DNA from 2 places in the Streptomyces sp. NBC_01808 genome. Region 2 is predicted to be linked to the other one. Evidence: predicted binding sites of a transcription regulator. Region 2 holds the regulator's gene; the other holds the start of a gene.
The links. Region 2 encodes HrcA, which represses chaperone genes, less so after heat shock. Its sites were predicted from a motif close to TTNGCACTCNGNNNNNCNGAGTGCNAA; they were not measured.
Positions count from the first base shown of each region.

Region 1: groES (co-chaperone GroES) is a predicted target of HrcA. The motif match lies at 7,382-7,408, and genes of this name have one in related genera.

Region 1 covers NZ_CP109072.1:5,095,787-5,111,778, forward strand. Annotated here, with positions in the region: gene OG946_RS22705 (LLM class flavin-dependent oxidoreductase) at 1-797, shown strand, start outside; gene OG946_RS22710 (hypothetical protein) at 841-1,359, opposite strand; gene tsaB (tRNA (adenosine(37)-N6)-threonylcarbamoyltransferase complex dimerization subunit type 1 TsaB) at 1,601-2,272, shown strand; gene rimI (ribosomal protein S18-alanine N-acetyltransferase) at 2,304-2,774, shown strand; gene tsaD (tRNA (adenosine(37)-N6)-threonylcarbamoyltransferase complex transferase subunit TsaD) at 2,783-3,892, shown strand; gene OG946_RS22730 (hypothetical protein) at 3,907-4,173, shown strand; gene OG946_RS22735 (class I SAM-dependent methyltransferase) at 4,136-5,344, opposite strand; gene OG946_RS22740 (polysaccharide deacetylase family protein) at 5,456-6,388, shown strand; gene OG946_RS22745 (polysaccharide deacetylase family protein) at 6,385-7,320, shown strand; gene groES (co-chaperone GroES) at 7,557-7,865, shown strand; gene groL (chaperonin GroEL) at 7,991-9,616, shown strand; gene OG946_RS22760 (SDR family NAD(P)-dependent oxidoreductase) at 9,847-10,626, opposite strand; gene OG946_RS22765 (multicopper oxidase family protein) at 10,684-12,252, opposite strand; gene OG946_RS22770 (MOSC domain-containing protein) at 12,363-13,031, opposite strand; gene OG946_RS22775 (LysR family transcriptional regulator) at 13,120-14,088, shown strand; gene OG946_RS22780 (WhiB family transcriptional regulator) at 14,158-14,559, opposite strand; gene OG946_RS22785 (response regulator transcription factor) at 14,973-15,584, shown strand; gene OG946_RS22790 (sigma-70 family RNA polymerase sigma factor) at 15,886-15,992, shown strand, end outside.
Region 2 covers NZ_CP109072.1:2,448,908-2,462,486, forward strand. Annotated here, with positions in the region: gene OG946_RS10390 (cytidine deaminase) at 1-168, shown strand, start outside; gene OG946_RS10395 (carbohydrate kinase family protein) at 428-1,537, opposite strand; gene OG946_RS10400 (ribonuclease Z) at 1,679-2,584, opposite strand; gene OG946_RS10405 (histidine triad nucleotide-binding protein) at 2,601-2,960, opposite strand; gene OG946_RS10410 (S41 family peptidase) at 3,036-6,371, opposite strand; gene OG946_RS10415 (16S rRNA (uracil(1498)-N(3))-methyltransferase) at 6,553-7,302, opposite strand; gene OG946_RS10420 (nitronate monooxygenase) at 7,299-8,393, opposite strand; gene dnaJ (molecular chaperone DnaJ) at 8,549-9,682, opposite strand; gene hrcA (heat-inducible transcriptional repressor HrcA) at 9,683-10,708, opposite strand; gene OG946_RS10435 (MBL fold metallo-hydrolase) at 10,851-11,555, shown strand; gene OG946_RS10440 (DUF3097 domain-containing protein) at 11,566-12,393, shown strand; gene OG946_RS10445 (helix-turn-helix domain-containing protein) at 12,568-13,579, shown strand, end outside.

The sequences.
Region 1 (15,992 bases), 2.6 Mb from region 2:
CCGCGGCCGAGCGGGCGGGGTTCTCGACTCTGGGCACCATCGACCGCGTCGTCTACGGCAACCTCGAAACGATCCCCACCCTCGCCGCCGCCGCGGCCGTCACCGAGCGGATCGGCCTGACGACGACCATCCTCATCGCCCCGTTCCGCGGCAACGGCGCCCTGCTCGCCAAGCAGCTCGCCTCCGTCGACGTGCTCTCCGGCGGCCGGCTCACCGTCGGCGCCGCCGTCGGCGGGCGGGAGGACGACTACGAGGCGGCGGGCGTGCCGTTCACCCAGCGCGGCCGGATCTTCGACGACCAGCTCGCCGAGATGCGCGCCGTGTGGCAGCAGGACGCCCGCGGCCGCGCCCACCCCGTCGGCCCGGCGCCGGTGCAGGCGGGCGGGCCGCCGATCCTCTTCGGCGGCAACTCGCCCGCCGCCTTCCGGCGGCTCGCGGAGTACGGCGCCGGGTGGATCCTCGGCGGCGGCAGCCCCGAGCAACTGGCCCAAGGCGCCGAGAAGGCCAGGGCGGCCTGGCGCGAGGCGGGCCGGGAGGGCGAGCCGCGGGTGGCGGCGCTGGCGTACGCGAGCCTCGGCCCGGACGCCGAGGAGCACGCCCGCCGCTACCTGCTGGACTACTACGGGTTCCTGGGGGAGTTCGCCGAGAAGGTCGCCGAGGGGGCGCTGACCTCGCCGGCGGCGGTCGCCGCCGCGAAGGCGGCGTTCGCGGACGCGGGCTGCGGCGAGCTGGTGCTGTTCCCCTGCAACCCGGACCTGGCACAGGTCTCGCTGATCGCGGAGGCCGCCGGGCTGTAGGGACGTACGGACGAAGGGGCGGGGGCCCGGCGGCGGGTCCCCGCTACTTCACCACCGCGACCGGGACGCCCACGGTCGCGAAGCGCCACAGCGCCTTGCCGTCCACCCGCGACGAGCGCACGCCGCCCGTCTTCTCCGTCGCGTCCGGGTCCGGCCGGGAGCCGTCTATGGCGGCGCTGAAGCCTATGACCGTGCCCTCCGCCTCCGCGAACCGCACCACGTGCTCCACCAGCACCCCGTCCGAGCCCGTGATCTGCCGCGACCGCGAGGTCACGGTGTACATGCCGGGCGGCGGGTCGACGGTGCTCGGGGTCACCTTGTACGTCCGCAGCACCGAGTTGTCCTCGCCGACGAGCCACACGCGCTTGTCCTTCAGCGCGTACACCACCCGCAGCCCGGAGCCCGAGCGCGCGGGCAGTTCGAGCTTCTTCTCCTTGGCCTTCGACGGCTCGGGGCTGGCGACGCCCGGGCGGCTGCGGGCCAGGGAGTCGGGGGCGTTGGCGTTGGCCTGGTAGGCGAGGAAGGCGACCACGCCCAGGGCGGCGGCCGTCAGCCCGGCCACGAATTTCCCGCTGCCTGCCACGCGGTACGCCCCTTCCGGTACGGCGGCCGCAGGGCCGCTCTGCCGCAGTCTGCCCCTGGCCCGCCCTCTTCTCACGCGCCAGTCCGCCCCCGCCTGCTCCGCCCGACGGTAGCACCCGCCGCCGCGCTCCTCGGGGCGGCCGCAGCCGGAGTCACCGGCCCGGCGGACGCGCTCCGGGCACCCCTTCCGCGCGACTACCCTGAAGGGCGTGCTGCTCGCCATGGATACCGCCTCCCCCGCCGTCACCGTCGCCCTCCACGACGGCGACCCCGGGTCGCCCGCGCTCGCCGCGTCGCACCAGGTCGACGCCCGGCGCCACGGCGAGCTGCTGCTGCCCGCCGTCGACCGGGTGCTCGCCGAGGCGGGCCGCGGGCCCGGGGAGCTGACCGGCGTCGTCGTCGGCGTCGGCCCCGGTCCTTACACCGGGCTGCGGGTGGGGCTGGTGACCGCCGAGGTCCTCGGCATGACGCTCGGCATCCCCGTGTACGGGGTCTGCACGCTGGACGGCATCGCCTACGCCGCCGGCCGCGACGACGGCGTCGCCGGCGGCATCGACGGCCCGTTCGTCGTGGCCACCGACGCCCGGCGCAAAGAGGTGTACTGGGCGCGCTACGCCGACGCCCGCACCCGCGTCACGGACCCCGCCGTCGACCGGCCCGCCGCCCTCGCCGAGCAGGTCGCGGGCCTGCCCGCCGCCGGGGCGGGCGCCGAGCTGTACCCCGAGGCGTTCCCCGACGCCCGGCCCCCTGCGCACCCGCATGCCGCCGCCCTCGCCGCGCTGGCCGCCGAGCGGCTCGCGGCGGGCGCCGAACTGCTGCCGCCCCGCCCGCTGTACCTGCGCCGCCCCGACGCGCAGGTCCCCGCCGCGTACAAGGCGGTCACCCCGCGATGACCGCGTGCCAGGCCCCGTACGAGAGCAGCCCATGACCGCCGTCGCCTTGCGCGAGATGCGGTGGTGGGACATCGACCCCGTGCTCGCCCTCGAACGGGACACCTTCCCCGAGGACGCCTGGTCCCCCGCCATGTTCTGGTCCGAGCTGGCGCACGCCCGCGGCCCCGGCGCCACCCGCGCGTACCTCGTCGCCGAGGACGAGGCCGGCCGCGTCGTCGGCTACGGCGGCCTCGCCGCGCTCGACGGCACCGGCGACATCCAGACCATCGCCGCCGCCCGCGGCCACTGGGGCACCGGCCTCGGCCCGCGCCTGCTGGAGGCGCTGCTCGCCGCCGCCCGCCGCTTCGGCTGCCGCGAGGTGCTGCTGGAGGTGCGCGTCGACAACGAGCGCGCGCAGCGCCTCTACGAGCGCCACGGCTTCGCCGTGATCGGCGTCAGGCGCGGCTACTACCAGCCCGGAAACGTCGACGCGCTCGTCATGCGCCGTACCGAGAAAGAGTGACGCCCCCCATGGCAGACGAACCCCTGGTGCTCGGCATCGAGACGTCCTGCGACGAGACCGGTGTCGGGATCGTCCGCGGGCACACGCTGCTCGCCGACGCCATCGCCTCCAGCGTCGACGCGCACGCCCGCTTCGGCGGCGTGGTGCCCGAGGTGGCGAGCCGGGCGCACCTGGAGGCGATGGTCCCGACGATCGAGCGGGCGCTGCGCGACGCCGGGGTGGCGGCCCGCGACCTGGACGCGGTCGCGGTGACGGCGGGCCCGGGTCTCTCCGGGGCGCTGCTGGTCGGGGTGTCGGCGGCCAAGGCGTACGCGTACGCGCTGGGCAAGCCGCTCTACGGCGTCAACCACCTCGCCTCGCACATCGCCGTCGACCAGCTCGAACACGGCGCGCTGCCCGAGCCGACGATGGCCCTGCTGGTCTCCGGCGGGCACTCCTCGCTGCTGATGTCCGCCGACATCACCGCCGACGTCCGCCCCCTCGGCGCGACCATCGACGACGCGGCGGGCGAGGCGTTCGACAAGGTCGCCCGCGTCCTCGGACTCGGCTTCCCCGGCGGCCCGTTCATCGACAAGGCCGCGCGCGAGGGTGACGCGGCCGCGATCCGCTTCCCGCGCGGCCTGACGGGCCCGCGCGACCCGGTGTACGACTTCTCCTTCTCCGGTCTGAAGACCTCCGTCGCCCGCTGGGTGGAGGCCAGGCGCGCGGCGGGGGAGGACGTGCCGGTGGCGGATGTGGCGGCGTCGTTCCAGGAGTCGGTGGCGGACGTGCTGACGCGCAAGGCGGTACGGGCCTGCCGGGACAACGGCGTCGGGCACCTGATGATCGGCGGCGGCGTCGCGGCGAACTCGCGGCTGCGGGCGATGGCCGAGCGGCGCTGCGAGGACGCGGGGATCGTGCTGCGGGTACCCCGGCCCAAGCTGTGCACGGACAACGGGGCGATGGTCGCGGCGCTGGGCGCGGAGATGGTGGCGCGCGGGCGGGCGGCGTCGGACTGGGAGCTGTCGGCGGACTCGTCGCTGCCGGTCACCCAGACGCACGTACCGGGGCACGAGCACGCACCCGGGCACGGCCACGACCACGTGCACGAACTGGCGAAGGACAACCTGTACTCGTGACCGTCATCGCGCTGATGTGGGAGGCCAAGGCCGCGGCCGGACGCGGCGACGAGCTGCTGGCGTGGGCGCGGGCGCAGCGGCTGCCCACCCGGCCGCTGCGGCGCGAGACGTTCCGCGCGCCGGGGGACCGGGTGCTGGTCATCACCTGGTGGGACGCGGGCTGCGGCAACCGCGAGGCCGACATGCCGGAACTCCGGGACCCGGACGCCGGCCTGCTGGCCCGGCCCGTGCACCGCTGGCGGTTCACGTCGCTGGGGCCGGACGGCCCAGAAGCACCGTAGGGGCGCCGGCGACGCGGGTAAGGAAAACGGTGCAGGACACCGCGGCCGGGCCGGTGAGCTTCAGCTTGCGCCGCAGCTCCTCGGGCTCGACGGCGGAGCCGCGCTTCTTGACGGTGACGCTGCCGACGCCGCGTTCGCGCAGCAGGGCGCGGAGCTTCTTGACGTTGAACGGGAGCGTGTCGGTGATCTCGTACGCGGTGGCGTACGGGCTCTGCACCCGGTCGTCGGCCGTGACGTACGCGATGGTGGGATCCAGCAGCCGCCCGCCGACCTGCGCTGCCACCTCGGCGACGAGGTGCGCGCGGATGACGGCGCCGTCCGGCTCGTACAGATAGCGCCCCACGGGTCCCGGCGCCGGGTCGGGCAGGCCGCGTCCCACGAGGGTGGCGCCGGCGGGCAGCAGGGTCGCGCGGCGGCCGCCGGGGTCGGTGCCGAACCAGAGCACGGCCTCCTTCACGTCGCCGGCGTCGGAGACCCACTCCGCCTCGGCGGCGTCCGGCACCGCCTCGTGCGGGATGCCGGGGGCGACCTTCAGCGCGGCGTGCGAGACCCGGCCGGCGACCTCGACGGCCCAGGACAGCGGCGGGGAGTACGCCTCGGGGTCGAAGACGCGGGTACGCCCCCTGGCGCCGCCGCCGACGCGACGAGCCGGATCGACGAACACGGCGTCGTACCCGGAGATGTCCACGTCCCCCACCTCCGCGCACCGCACCTCGACCAGCTCCGTGACCCCCAGCGCCGCCGCGTTGGCCCGCGCGGCGGCGGCCGCCGCCGGGTCCCGGTCGACGGCGAGCACCGCGATCCCGGCCCGCGCCAGCGCCACCGCGTCGCCGCCGACGCCGCAGCACAGGTCGGCGACCCGGTCGACGCCGAGCGCCGCGAACCGGGCCGCGCGGTGCGCCGCCACCGCCGTCCGGGTGGCCTGCTCGACGCCGTCGGGGGTGAAGTACATCCGCGCCGCGTCCGCCCCGAACTTCGCCGCCGCCCGCTGCCGCAGCCGGGCCTGCCCGAGCGCGGCGGAGACCAGCTCCGCGGGGTGGGTGCGGCGCAGCCGGGTGGCGAGGGCCAGTTCGTCGGCGGGGTCGTGCTCCCGCAGCTCGGCGAGGAGCGCCTGCCCCTCGGGGGTGAGGAGGGCGGCGAGGGGGTCGTCGGGGGCGTCGGGGCCGTGCATGGGCCCATTGTCCGCTGTCCGCCGTACGGGCGCCGTACGGCGTGGCGCCATGACACCCCGTTCCTTACTGGCAGGATGCGGGCTCCGGAACTAATACGACAAAAGGATAAAATGCTCCCACCTGCCCGACCCCGCGCCGGCCTCCTCGCCCTGGCCGTCACCACCGCACTCCTCGCCTCCGCCTGCTCCTCCGGCTCCGCCGAGTCCGACCACCCCCGCCCCCTCACCCACCCCGACGGGGATGCCAAGCCCGCTGTCGCCGGCGGCCTCGCCGCGGCCCCCGCCCGCGCGCTCGCCCGCACCGCGCAGCACCAGCAGCGCGTCCACGCGCAGCGGCTCGCCGCCGCCCGCACCTGGGGCATGGACGCCACCCCGCTGCTGCCGCCCGCCCCGCCGCGTACCAAACCCGCGCTCGCCACCGAACCCGGCTTCGAGGCGAACGGCGGCGGCCCCGGCCTGCCGCCCGTCATCACCCGGGTACCGACCGACGACCGCGTGATCTTCCTGACCATCGACGACGGCTACCGCAAGGACCCCGAGCTGCTGCGCATGCTCCGCGAACTCGACGTGCCCGTCAGCGCCTTCCTCACCGACGAGGTCGCGCGCGACGACTACGGCTACTTCCGCGACCTCCGCGACCTCGGCACCACCGTCAGCAACCACACCCTCCACCACCCCAACCTCCGCGAACTGTCCTACGCGGCCCAGCGCGAGGAGATCTGCGGCCAGCAGCGCGTCCTGGAGCGCGAGATGGGCACCAAGCCGCGGATCTTCCGCCCGCCGTACGGCAATTACAACGCCGACACCCTGCGCGCCGCGAAGGACTGCGGCATCGATCTCGTACCGCTGTGGCAGCAGGAGGCGTTCCCCGGACGCTGGACGTACTCCCGCGGGGACACCGCGTTCCACCCCGGCGATATCGTGCTCACCCACTTCGAAGGACCTTCCGAATTCGGCGGCACGATGACCGATATGCTCCGTACGGTGCTCCGTAAGGCGAACGACGAGGGCTTCGCCGTTGCTCGCTTGGAGGACTACGTATGAGGCGCACCCGCCGCTCCGGGCGGCGGTCGTCAGCCGCCGCGATAGCCGCCGTCTGCCTGCTGGCGCTCACCGCCTGCGCGGACGCGGCCAGGCCGACCGAGGAGTGGTTCCCGCAGAGCGCGGAGGAGCCCGCGGCGCCCGGGGACGGGCGGGCGGACGGCAAGCCGGGCGCGAGGCACGCGGGGCGTACGCCGCGGGCGCTGCCCGGCGGTGACGGCAAGGCCCGCAAGGACGTCGCCCGCGCCACCGGCCCCGGGGCGTACCGCCGCTGGGGCCTCGACCGCCCCCTCGCCGCACCGCCCACGCCCCCCGCGAGCCGCCCGGTGCAGCCGGGGGACTCCGGGCTGCCGGCGGTCGCGGGCCGGGTGCCGACGCGGGACAAGGTCGTCTTCCTCACGATCGACGACGGCTGGGACAAGGACCCCGAGCTGATCCGGATGGCGGCCGACCTGCGGCTGCCGTTCAGCATGTTCCTCTCCGACTCGGCGGCCGGCGGGGACTACGGCTACTTCGAGGAGCTGCGGCGCCTCGGCAACTCCGTACACGGCCACACCCTCACCCACCCCGACCTCACCTCCCTCCCGTACGCCGGGCAGCGCCGCCAGATCTGCCGCCAGCAGGAGCGCGTCGCCGATGCCTTCGGCGTCCGCCCGACGCTCTTCCGGGCGCCCTACGGCAAGTACGACGCGGCGACGCTGCGGGCCGCCGCCTCCTGCGGGGTCCGCGCGATGCCGCTGTGGCGGGCCGACATGAAGGCGAGCGGCCTGGAGTACCGCAGCGGCGACCGGCTGCGCCCAGGCGACATCGTGCTGGCGCACTTCCGGGGTCCTGGGCAGCAGGGCGGGCGGACGATGACGGACGTGATGGCGGAGTTCGTACGGGAAGTCCAGCGGCAGGGCTTCACGGTGGCCCGTCTTGAGGACTACATGTGACGCGGCCGGGGGCGCGGCCCGTACGACAGTACGGTCGGCGGCGGGCGACGCGGGTGGCAATCTGGCACTCGGCTTGACCGAGTGCTAAAGGGCGGCATAACCTCGGCTCTGGCACTCCCCCAGGGAGAGTGCCAACACAGCGACGAGGCGGATCCGGCACCCGCGACGACGGGTCCTCCAGGGTCGCCACCCCAGACATTCAACCCCGCGAGATCTCCGAAGGGGGAGGTCGGATCGTGACGACCGCCAGCACCAAGGTTGCCATCAAGCCGCTTGAGGACCGCATCGTGGTCCAGCCGCTCGACGCCGAGGAGACCACGGCCTCGGGCCTGGTCATCCCGGACACCGCCAAGGAGAAGCCCCAGGAGGGCGTCGTCCTTGCCGTCGGTCCGGGCCGCTTCGAGGACGGCAACCGGCTGCCGCTCGACGTCTCCGTCGGCGACGTCGTTCTCTACAGCAAGTACGGCGGCACCGAGGTGAAGTACAACAACGAGGACTACCTCGTCCTCTCTGCCCGCGACGTGCTCGCGATCATCGAGAAGTAATCGGGGCGCTTCCCGCTTCTTCCCACACCAGGCCGCGCCCCGGATCCGTTCGCCGAGCAGGACATATCGAAACGGGCCGGGGCGTCGGCGCTCCCTACGGCGCCCTTTGAGAGGACCCACGTTCCATGGCGAAGACTCTGAAGTTCGACGAGGACGCCCGCCGCGCTCTTGAGCGCGGCGTGGACAAGCTTGCCGACACCGTGAAGGTGACGATCGGCCCCAAGGGCCGCAACGTCGTCATCGACAAGAAGTTCGGCGCCCCGACCATCACCAACGACGGCGTGACCATCGCCCGGGAGATCGAGGTCGAGGACCCGTACGAGAACCTGGGCGTGCAGCTCGTGAAGGAGGTGGCGACCAAGACCAACGACATCGCGGGCGACGGCACCACCACCGCCACCGTGCTGGCCCAGGCGCTGGTCCGCGAGGGCCTGCGCAACGTGGCCGCCGGCGCCTCCCCCTCCGCGCTCAAGCGCGGCATCGACGCGGCCGTCGCGGCGATCTCCGACGAGTTGCTGAAGGCCGCCAGCCCGATCGACTCCAAGTCCGACATCGCCGCTGTCGCCGCGCTGTCCGCGCAGGACGAGCAGGTGGGCCAGCTCATCGGCGAGGCCATGGACAAGGTGGGCAAGGACGGGGTCATCACCGTCGAGGAGTCCAACACCTTCGGCCTGGAGCTGGACTTCACCGAGGGCATGGCCTTCGACAAGGGCTACCTGTCGCACTACATGGTGACCGACCAGGACCGCATGGAGGCGGTGCTGGAGGACCCGTACATCCTGATCACCCAGGGCAAGATCTCCTCCATCCAGGACCTGCTGCCGCTGCTGGAGAAGGTCATGCAGGCCGGCTCCGCGAAGCCGCTGCTGATCGTCGCCGAGGACGTGGAGGGCGAGGCGCTGTCCACCCTCGTCGTCAACAAGATCCGCGGCACCTTCAACTCCGTGGCGGTCAAGGCCCCCGGCTTCGGCGACCGCCGCAAGGCGATGCTCGGCGACATGGCCACCCTCACCGGCGGCACCGTGGTCTCCGAGGAGGTCGGCCTCAAGCTCGACCAGGTGGGCCTCGAGGTGCTGGGCACCGCCCGCCGCGTGGTCATCACCAAGGACGACACCACGATCGTCGACGGCGCCGGCAAGTCCGACGAGGTCGCAGGCCGGGTCGCGCAGATCAAGGCCGAGATCGACGCCACGGACTCCGACTGGGACCGCGAGAAGCTGCAGGAGCGGCTGGCCAAGCTGGCCGGCGGCGTGTGCGTCATCCGTGTCGGCGCGGCCACCGAGGTCGAGCTGAAGGAGAAGAAGCACCGTCTGGAGGACGCCATCTCCGCCACCCGCGCGGCGGTCGAGGAGGGCATCGTCTCCGGCGGCGGCTCGGCGCTCGTGCACGCGGCGAAGGTGCTGGAGGACGGCCTCGGCCTCACCGGCGACGAGGCCACCGGCGTGGCGGTCGTCCGCCGCGCGTCGGTCGAGCCGCTGCGCTGGATCGCGGAGAACGCGGGCCTGGAGGGCTACGTCATCACCTCCAAGGTCTCGGAGCTGACCGCGGGCCAGGGCTTCAACGCCGCCACCGGCGAGTACGGCGACCTGGTGAAGGCCGGCGTCATCGACCCGGTGAAGGTGACCCGCTCGGCGCTGGAGAACGCGGCGTCGATCGCCTCGCTCCTGCTGACCACGGAGAGCGCGGTCGTGGAGAAGCCGGAGCCCGAGGAGGACCAGGGCCACAGCCACGGTCACGGCCACTCCCACTGACCTCCGGTCAGGACCACGAGCAACGCACACCGCAGGGCCCCGCCTCCCCGGGAGGCGGGGCCCTGCGGCGTACGCCCCCGCCCGCTCGGGCCGGAGGCCCGGTGGCCCCGGTGCCGCGGAGCCACGAAGGGCCGGGGGTCTCGGGGGCGGAGCCCCGAGTTTCGGGAAGGGGCGGGGTCGGGGAACAACCCTCCCCCCACGGTGCCGGGCCGGCCGGGCGCCGCCACCCCCTACTGCGGCCCGTACTTGCGGCCCGCCCCCGTCGACACCCGCCCCAGCAACCCCCGCGGCACCAGCTTCGCCGCCCCCATCAGCGCCTTGTACCGCGGATCCGGGATCGACACCGTGCGCCCCCGCCTCAGGTCCCGTAGCCCCTCCGCCGCCACTCTGTCCGCGTCCAGCCACATCCACCCCGGGATGTTGTCCGTCCCCATCCCCGCCCGCTCGTGGAACTCCGTCCTGACGAACCCCGGGCACAGCACCATCAGCCGCACCCCGCTGCCCGCCAGATCCCGCGCCACGCCCTGCGTGAACTGCACGACCCACGACTTGCTCGCCCCGTACGTCCCCCGCGGCACGAACGCCGCCACCGACGCGACGTTCACCACCGCACCCCGCGACCGTTCCCGCATCGCCGCCGCCGCGGCCGTCGTCAGCCGCAGCACCGCCTCGCAGTGCACCTTCAGCATCGTCAGCTCGTCGGCGAGCGTGACCTGGAGGAAGCGCCCCTTCAGCCCGAACCCCGCGTTGTTGACCAGCAGGTCCACCGGCTGCCCGGCGCCGGTCTCGCCGAGGCGCTTCTCCACCGCCGCGATGCCCTCCTCCGTCGCCAGGTCCGCGGGCAGCACCGACGTCTCCACGCCGTACCGCTCGTGCAGTTCGGCGGCCTGTTCGTGCAGCCGCTCCGCCGTCCTGGCGACGAGCACCAGGTCGTACCCGGAGGCCGCCAGCCGGCGCGCGAACGCGGCGCCCAGGCCGGCCGTCGATCCCGTAATCAGCGCAGTCGTCATGTCCGCACGCTAGCGGGCGAGGCCGGCACCGGGTCAGCACCCGGCGGGTGCACCCGGTCAGTGCCTCCGGTGTTCCAGCCCGCCGCCCGGCGGCCGCCCGGCCTGCTCACCCGGGTTCACGACCGCGAACTGGCCCATCATTCCGCCGTCCTCGTGCGACAGCAGATGGCAGTGGTACATGTACGGCACGTCCGGGTCGGCCGGCCCGTCGAAGCGCAGCACGAGCTTCACCTCCCGCCCGTTCGGCACGTACACCGTGTCCTTCCGCCCGCGCAGCTCCGGCGGCGGTGGTTCGCCGTCCACCTCCAGCACCCGGAACTGCACGTCGTGGACGTGGAAGTTGTGCGTGATGCCGTCCCGGTTGCGCACCGTCCAGATCTCGGTCGCGCCGCGCTCGACGGTCGCGTCGATGCGGTCCATCGCCATCGGCTGTCCGTTGATGCCGCTCGTGCGCAGGTCGAAGTGGCGTTCGCGGGAGGCGTCGGCCGGGTCGGGCAGCTCGACGTCGCCGAACCGCGCCGGCACGGCGGGCGCCGGGCGAAGGGTGCCGGCGGCGCGCAGCTCCAGCACGTCGAAGGAGTCGTCGCCCCCCGCGAAGCGCGACTGCCAGAAGTCGCCGCCGCCCGGCGGGCTGCTGCGCAGGACGGTCCGTTCGCCCGGCCGCATCCGCACCAGGATCTCGGCGCGTTCGCCCGGGGAGAGCAGCACGCGGTCGGTGCGGTACGGGGCGCCGAGCAGGCCGCCGTCGGTGCCGACGAGGTCGAAGGCGCGGTCGTCGGCGAAGCCGAAGTCGTAGACGCGCGCGGTGGAGGCGTTGAGCAGCCGCAGCCGGACGACCTCGTCGCGTACCTCCTGGTACGGGGCAAGGGTGCCGTTGACCATCGTCTCGTCCCCCAGGAAGCCGGTGTTGCGCATCATCCGGTGGCCGTGGTCGAACCGGTCGCCGTCGAAGCGCACGTCCTGGACGACGACGGGCACGTCGTTCACGCCGTACTCGTCGGGGAGGCCGAGCTTGCCCGCCTTCGCGTCGTCGACGAGGAACATCCCGGCGAGCCCGCGCTGTACGTGCCGCTCGGTCTGGCCGTGCGGGTGCGGGTGGTACCAGAGGGTGGCCGCGGGCTGGTCGACGGTCCAGTGGGGCCGCCACTCGCCGCCGGCCTCGACCATCTGGTGCGGGCCGCCGTCCATGGCGGCGGGCAGGTGCATGCCGTGCCAGTGGACGGTGGACGGCTCGTCGAGCCCGTTGCGGACCTCGACGCGGACCTTCTCGCCGCGCTCGGCGCGCAGCGTCGGCCCGAGGTACGTCCCGGGCCACCGCCCGTCGGCGGCCGTCGCGGGGCTGGTGAACCCCCAGGTCGGCGTGGTCCTGCCGGGCCTGAACTCCGTCTCGCCCGCGCGCGTCCCCAGCCGGAAGACCCGGGTGCCGTCCGCCTCCACCTCGCCTTCCTCCAGCGGCGGTATCCGCAGCTCGTCGGCGAAGTCGACCTTGCCGACCGTGGAGACGTCCGCGGTGGCGTAGAACCATGCTCCGGCGCCGACGACCACCGTCACGATCGCGACCGCCACCGCGGTCAGGGCGAGGAGCACGCGCTTGAGCCGCGGTCTCGGTCCACTCGTCTTTGTCATGTGTCAGAGTTTTCTGACACATGGGGCAGGCGGGCATCGGGTATCCCACGGGTACGTCCCGGAGGGAACCCTGAGCCCGCTCTCCGGGTCGGCCCGGAGAACCGTGGCCGTCAGGACGCGCGGGCCGCCGCCTTACGGGCCTTCTCCAGGGACTCCGGGTGCAGCGCGTCCCCGGCGGCGAGGAGCCGGGGCAGCAACTCCCGCTCCAGGGTGCTCGCGCGGAACCAGAAGGCGGCCGTCACCTCGTGGTCCGGGCGGTGCTCGATGCGGATCCCGTCCCCGGCCCGGATCTCGCCCGGCTCGATCACCCGCAGGTACGCGCCCGGGCGGGCCGCCTGCGTGAAGCGCTTGACCCAGCCCTTCTCGCCCAGCCAGCCGGCGAACGTGCGGCAGGGGATGCGTGAGCTGGTGACCTCCAGCAGCAGGTCGGGGCCGATCCGCCAGCGCTCGCCGATGCGCGCGCCGCAGACGTCGAGGCCGGAGGTGGTGAGGTTCTCGCCGAAGACGCCGTTCGGCAGCTCGCGGCCCAGCTCCGCGCCCCAGATGTCGAGGTCTTCGCGGGCGAACGCGTACACCGCCTGGTACGTGCCCCCGTGGTGGCGCAGGTCGCCGATGACGTCGCCGGAAAGCGCGCTGCCGCCGACGCCCCTGGGTCCCGGCTCCTCGACGCGCACCGGGCCCTCGGCCGGGCGCTTGTCGATGCCGGTGACGAAGCCGGGGGCGTCGGTGATGCCGGGCGCGGTCTGCGGCCGGGCGAGGTTCACGGAGAGCACCTGCATCCCCCGACCGTAACCGCCCCTTCCGGCAACGCTCAACGAGCTTTTCGATCGGGCAGGGCCGAGCGCCCGACTCGCCTAGGCTGGGGGCATGTTCGACGCCCGCCACCTGCGCGTTCTCCGGGCCGTCGCCGCGACCGGCTCGTTCTCCGCCGCCGCCCGCGAACTCGGCCTGACCCAGCCCGCCGTCAGCCAGCAGATGAAGGCGCTGGAGCAGACGGCGGCCACGCCGCTGCTCGTCCGCGCCGGCCGCGAGCTGCGGCTGACGGAGGCAGGGGAGGCGCTCACACGGCACGCGGGCGGCATCCTCGCCGGGCTGGCCGCGGCGGAGGACGAGGTCGCGGCGCTCGCGGGGCTGCGCGCGGGACGGGTGCGGCTGGTGTCGTTCCCGAGCGGCAGCTCCACGATCGTGCCGGGCGCGCTGGCGGCGATGCGGGCGGCGCACCCGGGTACGCGGATCTCGCTGGTGGACGCGGAGCCGCCGCGGTCCGTGGAGATGCTGCGGGAGGGGGAGTGCGAGATCGCGCTGGCGTTCCACTACCCGCCCGCGGGCGAGACCGTGCCGGAGCGTGGTGCCGATGCCGCCGAAGCGGGCGCCGGTGCCGCCGGCGACCCCGGCGACGGCTGGGACGGCCTCGTCGTACGGCCGTTGCTCGCCGACCGGCTGCTGTGCCTCGCGCCGGAGGGCCACCCAGCCGCGGCGGCGGGCCGCGTGGAGCTGGCGGAGCTGGCCGCGGAGCCGGTGATCGCGGGCTGCCCGCGGTGCCGGAGGCATCTGGTGGAGCTGTGCGAAGGGGCCGGCTTCGCGCCCCGTATCGACTTCGCGACCGACGACTACCCCGCCGTCGTCGGCCTGGTGCGCGCCGGGCTGGGGGTCGCGGTGCTGCCGGGGCTCGCGGTGCGCGCGGTGCCGCCGCGGGGGGTCGTCACCGTGCCGCTGACGCCGGAGGCGCGGCGGGAGGTGGTCGCGCTGACGCTGCCGGACCTGGCCAGGGTGCCGGCGGTGGCGGCGATGCTCGACCGCCTGGCGGCGGCGGCGAAGGACGCCCAGGACACGTAGGACGCACGGAGCAGAAGGCGCGCGGGATACGTACGACGCCGCCCCGGCGACTCCCTGCGACGCCCCGTCTCAGTTGTGCGGCGTCGGTGTCGGTGTCCGTGTCGGTGTCGCGGTCGGTGCCGGCGCCGGTTCCGGTTCCGGAGCGGGTGCCGCCGCGGGTGCCGGAGACGTGGCCCCCGGAGTCGGAGTCCGGTGCCGGGCGCGGCCCAGCAACTCCTCGCGCTCGTCCTCCGTCAGCCCGCCCCACACGCCGTACGGCTCACGGACCGCCAGCGCGTGCGCCGCGCACTTCGCGCGCACGGGGCAGCGCATGCACACCTCTTTGGCGGATGCTTCCCGTGCGCTCCGGGCGGCGCCCCGCTCCCCTTCCGGGTGAAAGAACAGCGAGCTGTCGACACCGCGGCACGCTGCGATGAGCTGCCAGTCCCACAGGTCGGCGTTCGGGCCCGGCAGCCGGGAGAAATCAGCCATTTTGTATCACCTTGGGAGCGCCGTGGGAGACCCTTAACGGTCGTGACACTACCTCTCCGGGCTTACTGGATGTAAATAGTACTCATAGGGAAAATAGAAAATAGCAGATCAGAGCGTCAGGAAAAGGTGCATTCGGGTCATGGCGCGGCGCGGCGCGGTGACTGCTTCTCGGTGACCGCTTCCTCACGTAGAGTGGCGACGTGTGTGGCTCCGGTCCCCGTGGCGACAGCCGTTGCAACAGGTGCCAGGAGCCCCCGTAACTCTTTCGGGTGACCGTCGTTGAGAGTGCGGAAGCGGTTGACTGCGAGCGCGTTCGTCCCGGGCGCGCCAGATGCGCGGTCGACCGCCGAAGGTGACGATACGTACCAGCCCTGGAGGCTCAAGGTGACGCGCATCAGCTCCGGAGGGCGGCCATGACTTCCGTCCTCGTTTGCGACGACTCCCCACTCGCCCGAGAGGCGCTGCGCCGTGCGGTTGCGACCGTGCCCGGCGTCGAGCGCGTGACGACGGCGGCTAACGGCGAGGAAGTACTCCGCCGCTGGGGTGCCGATCGTTCGGACCTGATTCTGATGGATGTACGGATGCCAGGACTCGGCGGCGTCGAGACCGTGCGCCGGCTGCTCTCGGCGGACCCGGGGGCCCGGATCATCATGCTGACCGTGGCCGAGGACCTCGACGGCGTGGCCCTCGCCGTCGCCGCCGGCGCCCGCGGCTATCTGCACAAGGACGCCTCCCGCGCCGAGCTGCGGGCCACCGTCACGCAGGCCCTCGCCGACCCGACGTGGCGGCTCGCGCCGCGGCGGCTGCGCTCCACCGAGATGGGGGCCGCGCCGACGCTCACGGCGCGTGAGATCCAGGTGCTCGAAGGCATGAGCCACGGGCGGTCCAACGCCGAGATCGGCCGCGAGCTGTTCCTCTCCGAGGACACCGTGAAGACCCACGCGCGCAGGCTCTTCAAAAAGCTCGGCGCCTCCGACCGTGCGCACGCGGTGGCGCTCGGTTTCCGCTGGGGTCTCGTACGCTGACCTGCTGCGCATCCGCCGCGCCGGGGCCCCGCGCCCCGGGCCGGCACACCCGCCCCGTAGCCGGCGGCGGGCCCGCGGAACGGGGCCGCGGGCCACGGGGCGATCCGGTTTCCCGCGCGAAGGCGCATGCTTGAGGCATGGGTTCTCCGGAACGAGGCGCATCGGGCACAGCCGAATCCCGCACGGGGGCAGCGAAGGGAGGGCGCGCGTGGTGAGCGTCCGCGCGGTTGCGCATAACGCTTCGGTCTACAACGACGGCCGCGATACCGCGGAACGTTCGGGGGCGAGGCACCATGGACGGATGCGCGGCAACGAGACCACTGTTTCCCAGACGGCCGAAAGGCCCGTCGAGATCAGGGGACTCGTGCAGCTCGCGGCCGAGGGGGACGAGCGCGCGACGCACGACCT
Region 2 (13,579 bases):
ATGGCCGTCGCCAGCGGCGCCACCTCGCTGGAGGCGGCGGCGGTCGTCACCGAGGCCGAGGGTCCCGCGGACGCGGACCTCGCGGCCGTCCGCGACCTCGGCGGTCCGGGCACCCCGGTCCTGCTGGCCGCCCCGGACGGTGAGGTACGCAGCACGACCCGGGCCTGAGGGGAACCGGGAGCCCGCCGGCGTGCGGGGGCGTCCGCAGGACCGCTGCCCGCGGGCTTTCTGCGGGCCCCGGCGGCAGGGACGACCGCAGCGGCGCAGCGCACGGCCCCGACCCGTACGACCGGCGTCCCCGGCGTGGGGATTGGGACCGCCACGCTCTCCCGAGCGCCCGGCCGCACCCGGCCCCGCCACGCAGCCCCGGCGGCCGCGCGCAGCGCGGCCCGCACGACCGCGCACGACGGGACCCGGAACCGGCCCCCTACGGGGCGTCCCGCTCCGGGCGGAAACCGATCGTCGGGACCGCCCGGCGCAGCGGCCAGTGGCGGGGGGCGCACGGCGTGATGCCGTCCAGGAACGCGTAGCGGGCGAGGGCCTGGGGATCCTGCTCCTCGACCGTGCGTATCTGCTCCCACCACGCCGCCACCTCCGTCCAGCCCGGGGCCGACTGGGAGCCGCCGAACTCCTGCACCGACAGCGCCGCCGTCAGCCCCGCGAGCGCCAGCCGGTCGGGCAGCGGGTAGCCCGCGAGCGACGTGGTGACGAAGCCGGCGACGAAGACGTCCCCGGCGCCGGTGGTGTCCAGGGCCGCCACCGATATCGCCGGGACCTCGGCGCTCTCGCCCGTACGCCCGTCGACCGCGTACGCCCCCTCGGCGCCCATCGTGACGACCACCAGCGGCACGTGCTCCGCGAGCGCGTGCGCCGCCGCGCGCGGCGAGGCCGTGCCGGTGTAGCGCATGGCCTCCACCGCGTTCGGCAGGAACGCCTCGCAGTGCGCCAGCTCCGGTATCTCCGCCAGGTCCCAGCGCCCGGTGTCGTCCCAGCCGACGTCGGCGAAGACGCGGCTGCCGTGCAGCGCGGCCCGCTCGATCCACGGCTGCCGGCGGCCGGGGTCGAGGGACGCGACGCAGGCGCGGCTCGGCGGCGGGCAGCGCGGAGGCTCGTCGGGCGGCGGCGCCTCGTGGCCGTGGGAGACCATGGTGCGCTCGCCGTCGTACGCCAGGGAGACGGTGACCGGCGAGTGCCAGCCGCGGCAGGTGCGGGACAGGGACACGTCGACGCCCTCGCCGGCCAGGGCCTCCTGGCAGTGGTCGCCGTACACGTCGTCGCCGAAGGCTGCCGACAGCGACGTCCGCAGGCCGAGGCGGGCCAGGGCCGTCGCCATGTTGGCCACCCCGCCGGGGCTGGAGCCCATGCCCCGGGCCCAGGACTCCGTGCCGCGGACGGGGGCGCTGTCCAGGCCGGTGAAGACGATGTCCAGGAAGACGGTCCCCGTCAGGTAGACGTCGATGGCCGGGTCGCCGGGGCCGCGCACGTGCGTGAGCGGGTCCACGCCCGCCACTGCCGATGCGGCCGTCACGGCGGACACGGCTGAAGCGGACGGGTGGGTGGTCACGTGAGCGCCTCCTTCCACACCGGGCCTCCGCACCGAGAACGGAACACTTGTCCGACTGTTTTCAGTCTGCCTCAGCCCACTGACAACGGCCCTCCGCGCCCGTCCCCGCCGCCCTCAGCGCCGCCCCGGCACCGCCACCCTGCCCAGGTCCGTCGCCACCGTCAGCGGCCCCGCGTACCCCGCCTCGCGCGCCTCCCGCGCGAAGTCCGCCGGGTCCGGATAGCGCTGCGAGAAGTGCGTCAGCACCAGGTGCCGTACGCCCGCCGCGATCGCCACCCCCGCCGCCTGGGCCGCCGTCAGATGCCCGTACTCGATGGCCAGCCCGGTCTCCGCGCCCAGGAACGTCGACTCGATGACCAGCAGGTCCGCCTCCTCCGCCAGCGCGTACACCCCCTCGCACAGACCGGTGTCCATGATGAAGGCGACCCGCTGCCCCCGGCGCGGCGCCGAGACCTCCTCCAGCCGGACGCCCCGCAGCACGCCCTCGCGCTGGAGGCGCGAGATGTCGGGCCCCGCGATGCCCGCGCGCGCGAGCAGCTCGGGGAGCATCCGGCGGCCGTCGGGCTCGACGAGGCGGTAGCCGTACGCGTCCACGGGGTGGTGCAGCCGGCGGGCCTGAAGGGTGTACGCGGGCGTGGTGGCGATCACGCCGTCGCCCTCGACGGGCCCCGCCTCGATGCGCGCGGTCTCCCGGTACGCGCTCGCGTACCGCAGCCGCTCGAAGAAGTGCCCCCCGCTGGCCGGGAAGTGCACGGTCACGGGGTGCGGGACGCGGTCCAGGTTGATGCGCTGGATGACGCCGGGCAGGCCGAGGCAGTGGTCGCCGTGGAAGTGGGTGACGCAGACGCGGGTCAGCCCGTACGCGGCCACGCCGGCGCGCAGCATCTGGCGCTGGGTGCCCTCGCCGGGGTCGAAGAGGATCGCGTCGCCGTCCCAGCGCAGCACGTAGCCGTTGTGGTTGCGCTGGCGGGTGGGGACCTGGCTGGCGGTGCCGAGGACGACGAGTTCGCGGGCGGCCACGTGCGGGCGGCCCGCGCTACCCGGGCGGCCAGTTCAGGCCGCGGCCGCCGAGCACGTGGGCGTGCGTGTGGAAGACGGTCTGGCCGGCGCCCGCGCCGGTGTTGAACACGACGCGGTAGCCGGTGACGTCGATCTTGTCCTCGATCGCCACCTCGGCGGTCTCGCGCAGCACGTCCGCGAGGAGCTGCGGCTCTGCGGCGGCGAGGGCGGCGGCGTCCGGGTAGTGGGCCTTGGGGATGACGAGGACGTGCGTGGGCGCCTGCGGGTTGATGTCGCGGAAGGCGATCGTCGTCGCGGTCTCGCGGACGACGGTCGCGGGCACCTCGCCCGCGGTGATCTTGCAGAACAGGCAGTCTGCCTGCGGCTCCCCGGCCATGTTCCCGGCCTCCTTCGTACGAGTCGGGCGGTACGGGCCGCATGGTACCCCGCGGCCCGTACCCGTGCCCTGCCGCTACTCCCCCGCCGGGGACTCCGAGGACGCCGGGTCCGAGGACGCCGCCTCCGGCGCGTCCCGTACCGCACCCGGCACCTCCGGCGGCACCGCCGCCGGGCTGCGCTCCAGTTCCTCCAGCGCGAGCCGCACCGCCGTCTCCAACTGCGGGTCGCGCCCCTGCGCCCAGTCCTCCGGCGTGAGCTGCACGTCCACGTCCGGCTCCACGCCGTGGTTCTCCACGCCCCAGCCGGGTCCTTCCAGCCAGATGGCGTACTTCGGCTGCGTCACCAGCGTGCCGTCGACCAGCCGGTAGCGGCTGTCGATGCCGACGACCCCGCCCCAGGTGCGCCGCCCGACGAGCGGCCCGATGCCCAGCGCCCGGATCGCGGCGCTGACGATGTCGCCGTCCGAGCCGGAGAACTCGTTGGCCACCGCGACCACGGGACCGCGCGGCGCGTCCATCGGATAGCTGACGGGCCGGAGCCCGCGGCCCGCGTCCCAGCCGACGACGCGCCGCGCCAGCTTCTCCACGACGAGCTGCGAGGTGTGCCCGCCGCGGTTGTCGCGGACGTCGACCACCAGGCCCTCGTGGGCGACTTCGACGCGCAGGTCGCGGTGGAGCTGTGCCCAGCCGGGGCCCTGCATGTCGGGTACGTGGAGGTAGCCGAGGCGGCCGCCGGAGGCTTCGCGCACGTACGCGCGCCGTCCCGCGACCCACGTGTGGTACCGGAGCGGTTCCTCGTCGGCGGTGGGGACGATCACCGCGTAGCGCACGTCGCCGCCGTCGGCGGGCAGCACGCTCAGCTCGACGGGCTTGCCCGCCGAGCCCACCAGCAGCGGCGCGGGCCCGGCCTGCGGGTCGACGGGCCGGCCGTCGACGGCGACGATCGCGTCGCCGGGGCGGACCGCGGCGCCTGGCGCGGCCAGCGGGGAGCGGGCGTGCGGGTCGGAGGTCTCGGACGGCAGTATCCGCTCGACGCGCCAACTGCCGTCGTCCCCGCGGGTGATGTCGGCTCCGAGGAGCCCCTGCCGCCGCTCCGGGGCGCCCGCGGGAGCCCCGCCGCCCGGGGGGATGACATACGCGTGGGACGTACCCAGCTCGCCCTGCACCTCCCACAGCAGGTCGACCAGGTCGTCGTGGGTGGCGACGCGCTCCAGCAGCGGCCGGTAGCGCTCCAGCACGCCGTCCCAGTCGACGCCGCCGAGGTCGGCGCGCCAGAAGTGGTCGCGCATCAGCCGGCCGGCCTCGGCGTACATCTGCCGCCACTCCGCGGCCGGGTCGAGCAACTGCCGTACGCGCGTGAGGTCGACGGTGACGTTGTCCCCGTCGCCGTCGTCGAGGTGGCTGGCCTTGCGGTCGGCGGGGACGACCTTCAGCTTGCCTTCGGTGCGCAGCAGGATCCGGGTGCCGTCGCCGGTGACGGTGAAGCCCTCGGCGTCGTCGGCGAGTTCCTCGACGCGCTGCTTGCCGAGGTCGTAGCGCTCCAGCCGGCTGGTGGGCCCGTCGTCCTCGGGGCCCGCGGCGTCGGTGCCGAGGACGCCGCGCAGCGGGTGGACGAGCCACAGCAGGCCGCCCTCCGCGGCGCGCAGCGTCGAGTAGCGGGCGGCCTCGACGGGGAAGGGCAGGATGCGGTCGGCGAGTCCTTCGAGGTCGATGCGGGTGACCGGCGGGGTGTCGCCGGAGCCGGAGCCGGAGCCGGAGCCGGCGTCGTCGCCGTCGTCGGAGGTGCCGCGCTCGGGGGGCCGGCCGTGGCGCTGCGGGCCGAACGGCGAGGGCGTCTCGGCGGCCAGCGTGATCAGGTGGGGGCGGCAGGCGTACGGGAACGACAGGTCGAAGACGTGGCTGTCGTAGACCGGGTCGAAGGCCCGCTCGGAGAGGAACGCCAGGTGCTTGCCGTCCGCGGTGAACGCCGGGGAGTAGTCGCGGAAGCGCAGCGGCGTCGCCTCGGCGACGGCCAGCCCGTCGGTGGTCGCGAGGCGCAACTGCCGCAGCGCGCCGGGGCCGGGGTGGGACCAGGCCAGCCAGGCGGAGTCGGGGGAGAACACCAGCCCGCCGGCGTCGCCGTACGCACTGGTGTCGACCTCGCGTACGTCGCCGGAGGCGCGTTCGACGAGGAGCACCCGGCCGTCGTGCGAGGCGACGGCGACGCGGCTGCCGTCCGGCGCGACGGCCAGCCCGGTGACCCGGCCGAGGCGCCCGGCGGCGACGCGGCGGGGCGTGGCGCCGGCGTCGCGGCCGGCGGCGGGGGTGAACTCCAGCGCGTCCTCGCCCTCGGCGTCGGTGACGAACACGACGTGCTCGGCGCCCTCGGCGCGGAAGACCCGCGGCATCCGGGCCCGTACGCCGGGCTCGGATGCCAGCGCGCGGGCGGGGCCCTCGCGGTGGGTCACCCAGTGCAGGGTGCCGCGGATCTCGACGGCGCTGCCGCGGCCGGTGTGGTCGGGGCGGGCGGTGCCGAGGTTGTGGCGGGCGCGCAGCGGGCGGGGGCGCAGGTCGGTGCGCTGGCCGCCGAGGCGGATGTCGAGGCGGCGGGGCTCGGTGCCCTCGTCGAGTCCTTCGAGGAGCCAGAGTTCGCCGGCGCTGGCGTAGACGACGCGGGTGCCGTCGGTGGCGGCGTGGCGGGCGTAGAAGCCGCCGAGGGGGGTGTGGCGGCGCAGCGCGGCGTACGCGTCGGGGGCGTCGGTGTCGGCGGAGTACAGCGCGCCGGTGCCCTCGTGGTCGGAGAGGAACGCCAGCCGCCCGCCGGCCCACAGCGGGTACTCGGCGTTGCCGAGGACGGCGTCCAGCTCGGCGGGGCGGGTGAACTCCGCGTCGGGCGCGGTGCGCAGCCACAGCCGGCCCGCGGTGCCGCCGCGGTAGCGCTTCCAGTACGCCGCCTCCCGGCCCATGCCCGTGGTGAGCAGCGCGACGCGGCCCTCGGGCCCGTACGCGACGTTGCCGACGGGTCCGAACGGCAGCGTGTGCGCGGGGCCGCCGTCGGGCGGCACGGCGCGGGCCCAGGTGCGGCGCAGCGAGTACTGGCCGTGGGTGGTCAGCGCCAGCACGTCGCCGTCTGGCGTCCAGCCGCGTACGGAGGTCTTGCCGCTGCCCCAGTACGTCAGGCGGACGGGCGCGCCGCCGTCGACGGGCGCGGTGAGGACCTCGGGGGCGCCGTCGCGGGTGGAGGTCCAGGCGACGCGGGTTCCGTCGGGGGCTATGCGCGGATGGTCCACCGGCATGTTGTCGGCGCTCACCCGCCAGGCCCGGCCGCCGTCGAGGGGCGCGGCCCAGACGTCGTCCTCCGCCGTGAAGGTGATCAAGTCGCCGTGCAGGTGCGGGAATCGCAGGTAAGCAGGCTGAGTCACGTCGATCATCCCATCATGCGGAAGCAGTACTCACCACCGCTTTGCGGTGCGGTGTGACCTTCGTCCTGTACCCGCCCCGTCCCGGGGCGGAACGAATCGGGACGTAATTGTGAACACCTTGGGAAAACCCCCTGTTTCCCGCGCGCGGAAGGTCGGGATCCGGGCGCACGGAACCTCTCGCTCCGCTTGTTCAGGACCACCGCCCGGTCGCGGCGAGCACCACCGCACCCGCCGCCGTGCCCGCCGTGGAGGTGCGCAGCACGCTCGGCCCCAGCCGGTACGCCCCCGCGCCCGCGCCCTCGAACGCGGCCAGCTCCTCCGGCGCGACCCCGCCCTCCGGGCCGACCACGAGCACGATCTCGCCCTCCTCCGGCAGCGTGGCGGCGGCCAGCGGCGCGGCGCCCTCCTCGTGCAGCACGGCCGTGAACGCCGCGCCCGCGAGCAGCGGCAGCAGCTCCTTCGTCGAGTGCAGTCCGGCGACCTCGGGGAAGCGCAGCCGGCGGGCCTGCTTGCCCGCCTCGCGGGCGGTGGCGCGCCACTTGGCCAGGGACTTCCGCCCGCGCTCCGCGCGCCACTGGGTCACGCAGCGGGCCGCCGCCCACGGCACCACCGCGTCCACGCCGGTCTCGGTCATGGTCTCGACGGCCAGCTCGCCCCGGTCGCCCTTCGGCAGCGCCTGCACGACAGTCAGCCGCGGGCGCGGCACCGGCTCCTCGCGCACCTCGGCGCAGGTCACCAGCAGCCGGTCGCGGTCCTCCGCGCCGGCCACGGTGCCGTACGCGCCGCGCCCCGCGCCGTCGGTGAGCACGACGTCCTCGCCGGCCCGCAGCCGCCGTACGGACACCGCGTGCCGCCCCTCGGGCCCGGTCAGCGCCAGCACCGCGCCGGGGCGGGCGGCGTCCAGCACGGCGGGCTCGGCGACGAACACCGGGGCGGTCACAGCAGGCCGCCCGAGGCGTCGCCGGTGGGCTTCGTCGTGCCGCTGAGCGCGTCGGCCAGCTCCCGGGCCAGCACCTCCACCAGCTCCGCGGCGGGCAGTTCCCGCGCCAGTCGGTAGCCCTGGCCCGCCCACAGCGCCATGCCCTGCGGGTCCCCGACGCGGGCGGCGGCGGCGCGCAGCGGGGAGGTCAGGTGGTGGACCTGGGGGTAGGCGGCGGGGGCGTACGGGCCGTGCTCGCGTACGAACCGGTTGACCAGCCCGCGCGCGGGGCGGCCGGAGAAGGCGCGGGTCAGCTCCGTACGCGTGAACACCCCCCCGGTGACGGCCCGCTTGTGCAGCGCGTTGGCGCCGGACTCGGGGCAGACCAGGAACGCGGTGCCGAGCTGCGCGGCGGCGGCGCCCGCGGAGAGCACCGCGGCGATCTGCCCGCCGCGCATCAGCCCGCCGGCGGCGATCACGGGCACATCGACGGCCTCCAGCACCTCGGCGAGCAGCGTGAGCAGCCCGCGGCCCACGTAGTCGTCCCGCGGATCGTTGCGGAAGCCGCCCTGGTGGCCGCCGGCCTCGACGCCCTGCACGCACACGGCATCGGCCCCGGCGGCCTGCGCGCGGCGCGCCTCGACGACGTTGGTGACGGTGACGACGGTGTACGTCCCGGCGCGGGCGAAGGCGTCGAGCACGGCCGCCTTGGGGCAGCCGAAGGTGAACGACACCAGCGCCACCGGCTCGTCCAGGAGTATCGCCACCTTGGCGTCGAAGGCGTCGTCCGTGCCGGCCTCGGCGTCCCCCAGCGCCGTGCCGTACCACTCGGCCTCGCCGGCCAACTGCTCCGCGTACGCCTCGATCTGGGCGGGGTCGGGCGGCGAGGGGGGCTGGGGCATGAACAGGTTGACGCCGAAGGGCCGGTCGGTGACGGCCCGCAGTTGGCGGATCTCCTCGTACATCGCCTCGGGCGTCTTGTACCCGGCGGCGAGGAACGCCAGGCCGCCGCCCTCCAGCACCCCGGCGGCGAGCTGCGGGCAGGATGCGCCACCGGCCATGGGCGCCTGCACGATCGGGAAGGTGAACAGATCGTTCAGCTCGGTGGGCATGGCTCAATCCTGTCATGCAGGTCGGACGCCGGCGGCCCGCGCCGGATCATGGAATCCGCGCGTCTTCACGCACCTGGGGACGGCTGGCGTCCCACCCGCAACACCCGTCGCACGGGCCGCACGGCGGCGGCCCGGCGAGGTCCCCGGCCGGGGAGCTAGCGGCCGCTCCAGGCGTCCTTCAGCCGCGAGAACAGCCCCTGCTGGCCCGGTTTGAACTGGCCCTGCGGGCGCTCCTCGCCGCGCAACTGGGCGAGTTGGCGAAGGAGCCGCTCCTGCTCCGGATCCAGCTTCTGCGGCGTCTCGACCTCCACGTGCACGACCAGGTCGCCCCGGCCGCCGCCGCGCAGATGCGTGACACCGCGCTGGTGCAGCGGAATCGACTGCCCCGACTGCGTACCGGGACGGATGTCGACCTCTTCCAGGCCGTCGAGCGTCTCCAGATTGACCTTCGTGCCCAGCGAGGCCGCCGTCATCGGGATCGTCACCGTGCAGTGCAGGTCGTCGCCGCGGCGCTGGAAGATCGGGTGCGGCAGCTCGCGGATCTCCACGTACAGGTCGCCCGCGGGGCCGCCGCCCGGGCCGACCTCGCCCTCGCCGGCGTGCTGGATGCGGGTGCCGGTGTCGACGCCTGCGGGGATCTTGACCGTGAGCGTACGCCGCGAGCGCACCCGGCCGTCGCCCGCGCACTCGGGGCACGGCGTGGGCACGACCGTGCCGAAGCCCTGGCACTGGGGACAGGGCCTGGAGGTCATGACCTGGCCGAGGAAGGACCGGGTGACCTGCGAGACCTCGCCGCGGCCGCGGCACATGTCGCACGTCTGCGCCGACGTGCCGGGCGCCGCGCCCTCGCCGTTGCAGGTGCCGCAGACCACCGCGGTGTCGACCTGGATCTCCTTGGTTGCGCCGAACGCCGCCTCCTCCAGCTCGATTTCGAGCCGGATCATGGCGTCCTGGCCGCGGCGGGTGCGCGAGCGCGGCCCGCGCTGGCCCGCCTGGCCGAAGAAGGCGTCCATGATGTCGGAGAGGTTGCCGAAGCCGCCGGCGCCGAAGCCGCCGGCCGCGGCGCCGTTCTGCGACAGGGGGTCGCCGCCGAGGTCGTAGATCTGCTTCTTCTGCGGATCCGACAGCACCTCGTAGGCGGCGTTGATCTCCTTGAACCGCTCCTGGGTCTTCGGATCGGGGTTCACGTCCGGATGCAGCTCGCGGGCGAGTCTGCGGAACGCCTTCTTGATCTCCTCCTGCGACGCGTCACGTCCGACGCCGAGGACCGCGTAGTAGTCCGTAGCCAACTATGACTCCGCCAGGATCTGTCCGACGTACCGTGCCACTGCGCGTACCGCTCCCATCGTTCCGGGGTAGTCCATGCGGGTAGGTCCGACCACGCCGAGCTTGGCGACGGCTTCACCGGTGTCGCCGCCTGAACCGTATCCGACGGAGACGACCGAGGTGGAGGTGAGCCCCTCGTGGTCGTTTTCATGGCCGATACGCACCATCACGCCCGGTTCCTTCGCCTCCCCGAGCAGCCGCAGGAGCACCACCTGCTCCTCCAGCGCCTCCAGCACCGGCCGGATGGTGAGCGGGAAGTCGTGGTCGAAGCGGGTGAGGTTGGCGGTGCCGCCGATCATCAGCCGCTCCTCCGTCTCCTCCACCAGCGTCTCCAGCAGCACCGACAGCACGGTCTGCACCGTGCCGCGGTCGTCCGCGGGGAAGGGCTCCGCCAGGTCGGCGACCAGCCGCGGCACGTCGGCGAACCGGCGGCCGACGACGCGGCTGTTGAGCCGGGCGCGCAGGTCGGCGAGGGAGTCCTCGCTGAACGGCGCCGGGCAGTCGATCATGCGCTGCTCGACCCGGCCGGTGTCGGTGATGAGCACGAGCATCACGCGCGCGGGGGCGAGTTGGAGCAGCTCGACGTGGCGCACGGTCGAGCGGGTCAGCGACGGGTACTGCACCACCGCCACCTGCCGCGTCAACTGCGCCAGCAGCCGCACCGTGCGCCCGACGACGTCGTCGAGGTCGACGGCGCCGGACAGGAAGTTCTGGATCGCCCGCCGCTCGGCCGTGCTCAGCGGCTTGACGTCGGCGAGCTTGTCGACGAACAGCCGGTACCCCTTGTCGGTGGGGATACGGCCGGCGCTGGTGTGCGGCTGGGCGATGAACCCCTCGTCCTCCAGGGCGGCCATGTCGTTACGCACCGTGGCCGGGGAGACACCCAGGTGATGCCGCTCGGTGAGCGCCTTGGAGCCGACCGGCTCCTCCGTGCCCACGTAGTCCTGGACGATGGCGCGCAGCACTTCGAGCCGGCGCTCGCTGAGCATGCTGCCCACCTCCGTACTCGGGGTCCCGTCCGGTCGTTCCGCCGCTGGCACTCGACGGCGGGGAGTGCCAGGGTTCCGGGCCAGTGTACGGCCGGGTAGGGCAGCCCGGGCAAGGCGGCCTGTCAGGTTATAGCGTCGGGGTATGGGTGGCGGTTGGGAAGAGCTCGCCCCGGACGTCCTGCGGCGCCGGCTGCCCCGCTGGGACGCGACGGCGGGCGCGGTGGGCGGGGCGGAAGGCGTGCTGCTCGTGGACACGGGCGCCTCGCTGCGGGAGGGCGCGGAGCTGCGGCGGGCCGTACGGGACCGCTTCGGCCGTCCCGTGACCCGTATCGCGCTCACGCATCCGCACTTCGACCACGTGCTCGGCACCGCCGCCTTCGCCGGCGCCGAGGTCTACGGCCCGGCGGGCATGGCCGCGCACCTGCGCGGCGCCGGCGCGGACGAGCTGCGCGCGGACGCCGTACGCCACGGGCTGAACCGCGACGCGGCGGCGGAGGCCGTCGACGTCCTGGTCGCCCCGCGGCACGCGGTCTCCGGCACGTACCCGCTGGACCTCGGGGGCGGCCGGGAAGTGCTGCTGGCCGAGCTGGGCGCGGCGCACTCGTCGCACGACATGGCGGTCTACGTCCCGGGCCGCCCGGCCGTCGTCTTCTGCGGCGACCTGGTCGAGGAGTCGGGCCCCCCGCAGGCGGGCCGGGACGCGGACCCGGCCCGCTGGCCGGCGGCGCTGGACCGGCTGCTGGAGCTGGGCGGTTCCGGGGCGGTGTACGTGCCGGGGCACGGGGCGGCGGTCGGGGCGGACTTCGTACGGGCCCAACGCGACGAGCTGGCGCGGCGCTTGTCGTAATCTCACTTCCGTGCGCCGCTACGACACCGACCTCACGCCCCCCTGGAAGAAGCCGCAGCAGCCCGCCCCCGAGGTGCCGGCGGAGCCGGACCTCGTGGTGGAGGAGGTGGCGACGGGCTTCTGCGGCGCGGTCATCCGCACGGAGAAGACCGCGGAGGGCCCGACGGTGACCCTGGAGGACCGCTTCGGCAAGCACCGGGTGTTCCCGCTGACGCCGCGGGGCTTCATGATCGACGGCAGGGTGGTGACGCTCGTACGTCCGGGCCGCCCCGCGTCGTCCTCGGGCCCTCTCCTGTCCGCCTCCGGCTCGATCGCGGTCCGCGACCACACCGCGCGCGTGGCCCGCGCCGGCCGCATCTACGTCGAGGGCCGCCACGACGCGGAGCTGGTGGAGCGCGTCTGGGGCCACGACCTGCGGGTCGAGGGCGTGGTGGTCGAGTACCTGGAGGGCGTGGACGACCTCCCGTCGGTGGTCGAGTCCTTCGCTCCCGGCCCGGACGCCCGGCTGGGAGTCCTGGTGGACCACCTGGTACCGGGCACGAAGGAGTGGCGCATCGCGGAGTCGGTGACGAGCACCCACGCGCTGGTGGTGGGTCACCCGTACGTGGACATCTGGGAGGCGGTCAAGCCCGCGTCGGTGGGCATCGCAGCGTGGCCGAGGATCCCGCGGGGCGAGGACTGGAAATTGGGCGTCTGCCGGGAACTGGGCTGGCCCCCGGACACGGGCGCGGCGTGGCGCCGCATCCTGGACTCGGTACGGACGTACCGCGACCTGGAACCGGCGCTGCTGGGCCGGGTGGAGGAACTGATCGACTTCGTCACGGCGCCGGGTTCCTGAGGGGTTCCGAGGCGAGGCCAGGCCCGCAGCGGCCGGCGTTTCCTCACGCTCTCTGTAACACACTGTTTGCGGTCGACCGCACACAGAACCGGCCCCGCCTCCTACCCTGGCAGTGGCGAGCCGCAGAGAAGAGGTAAGGCTGTGACGTCATCAGACGGTGCCACCGACCCGCTCATGGAACCACTCGCGTTCGGCCAGCGGATGCAGATCCTTCGCGAACGTCGCGGTATGAGCCGTCCCGTCATGGGCGGGCTGCTCGGCAAGTCGCCGTCGTGGGTGAAGCAAGTGGAGACCGGAAAGCTCCAGTTGCCGAAGCTGCCCATGATCCTGCGGATCGCCGAGTTGCTGCGCGTCCGCGATCTCGCCGACCTCACCGGCGACCAGTCCATGAGCGTCGAGATGTTCATCGGCCCGGGACACGCCAGGCTCCCCGCGGTCCGCGACGCCATCAACCGCTTCCCGCTGCCCGGCGACCGAGAGGCCCCGGGCCTCCCGCACCTGCGGGCCCGCCTCGACCATGCGTGGAGCGCCCGTCATTCCGCCCCCGACCACCGGGACGTCATCGGCGCGCTGCTGCCCGACCTGATCCTGGACGCGCACCTGGCCACGCGGCAGGCCGAGACCGCCGCTGAACGCCGCCGCGCGCAGTCGCTGCTCGCCGAGACGTACGCGCTGGCGCAGTTCTTCCTCGCCTACCAGCCCGACAGCTCGCTGCTCTGGCGCGTCGCCGACCGCGGCATGGTCGCCGCCCAGGAGAGCGAAGACCCGCACGCCATCGGCACCGCCGCCTGGCTGCTCGCCCAGGCCCACCGCGACGCCGGTCCGCGGGACTTCGACGCCGCCGACGACGTCAACCGCGCGGCCATCGACTACCTCCGCCCGCTGCTGCCCGCCGCCGACGACCGCGTGCTGGCCATCGCCGGTGCGCTCGACTTCGAGATGGGCTACACCGCCGCCCGCCGGGGCGCATCCGGCACGGCGTGGGCGCACTGGGACGACGCACGCGCCAAGGCCGGACGGCTCCCGGCCGGCTACTACCACCCCGTCACCAGTTTCGGGGCGGCCATCATGGGCCCGCACGCGGTCACGGTGGCCGTGGAGCTGCACGCCGGAGGCGAGTCGGTACGGCAGGCCGCACGGACTGACGCGACCGTCATCCCCAGCCAACCGCGCCGGGCCCGGCACC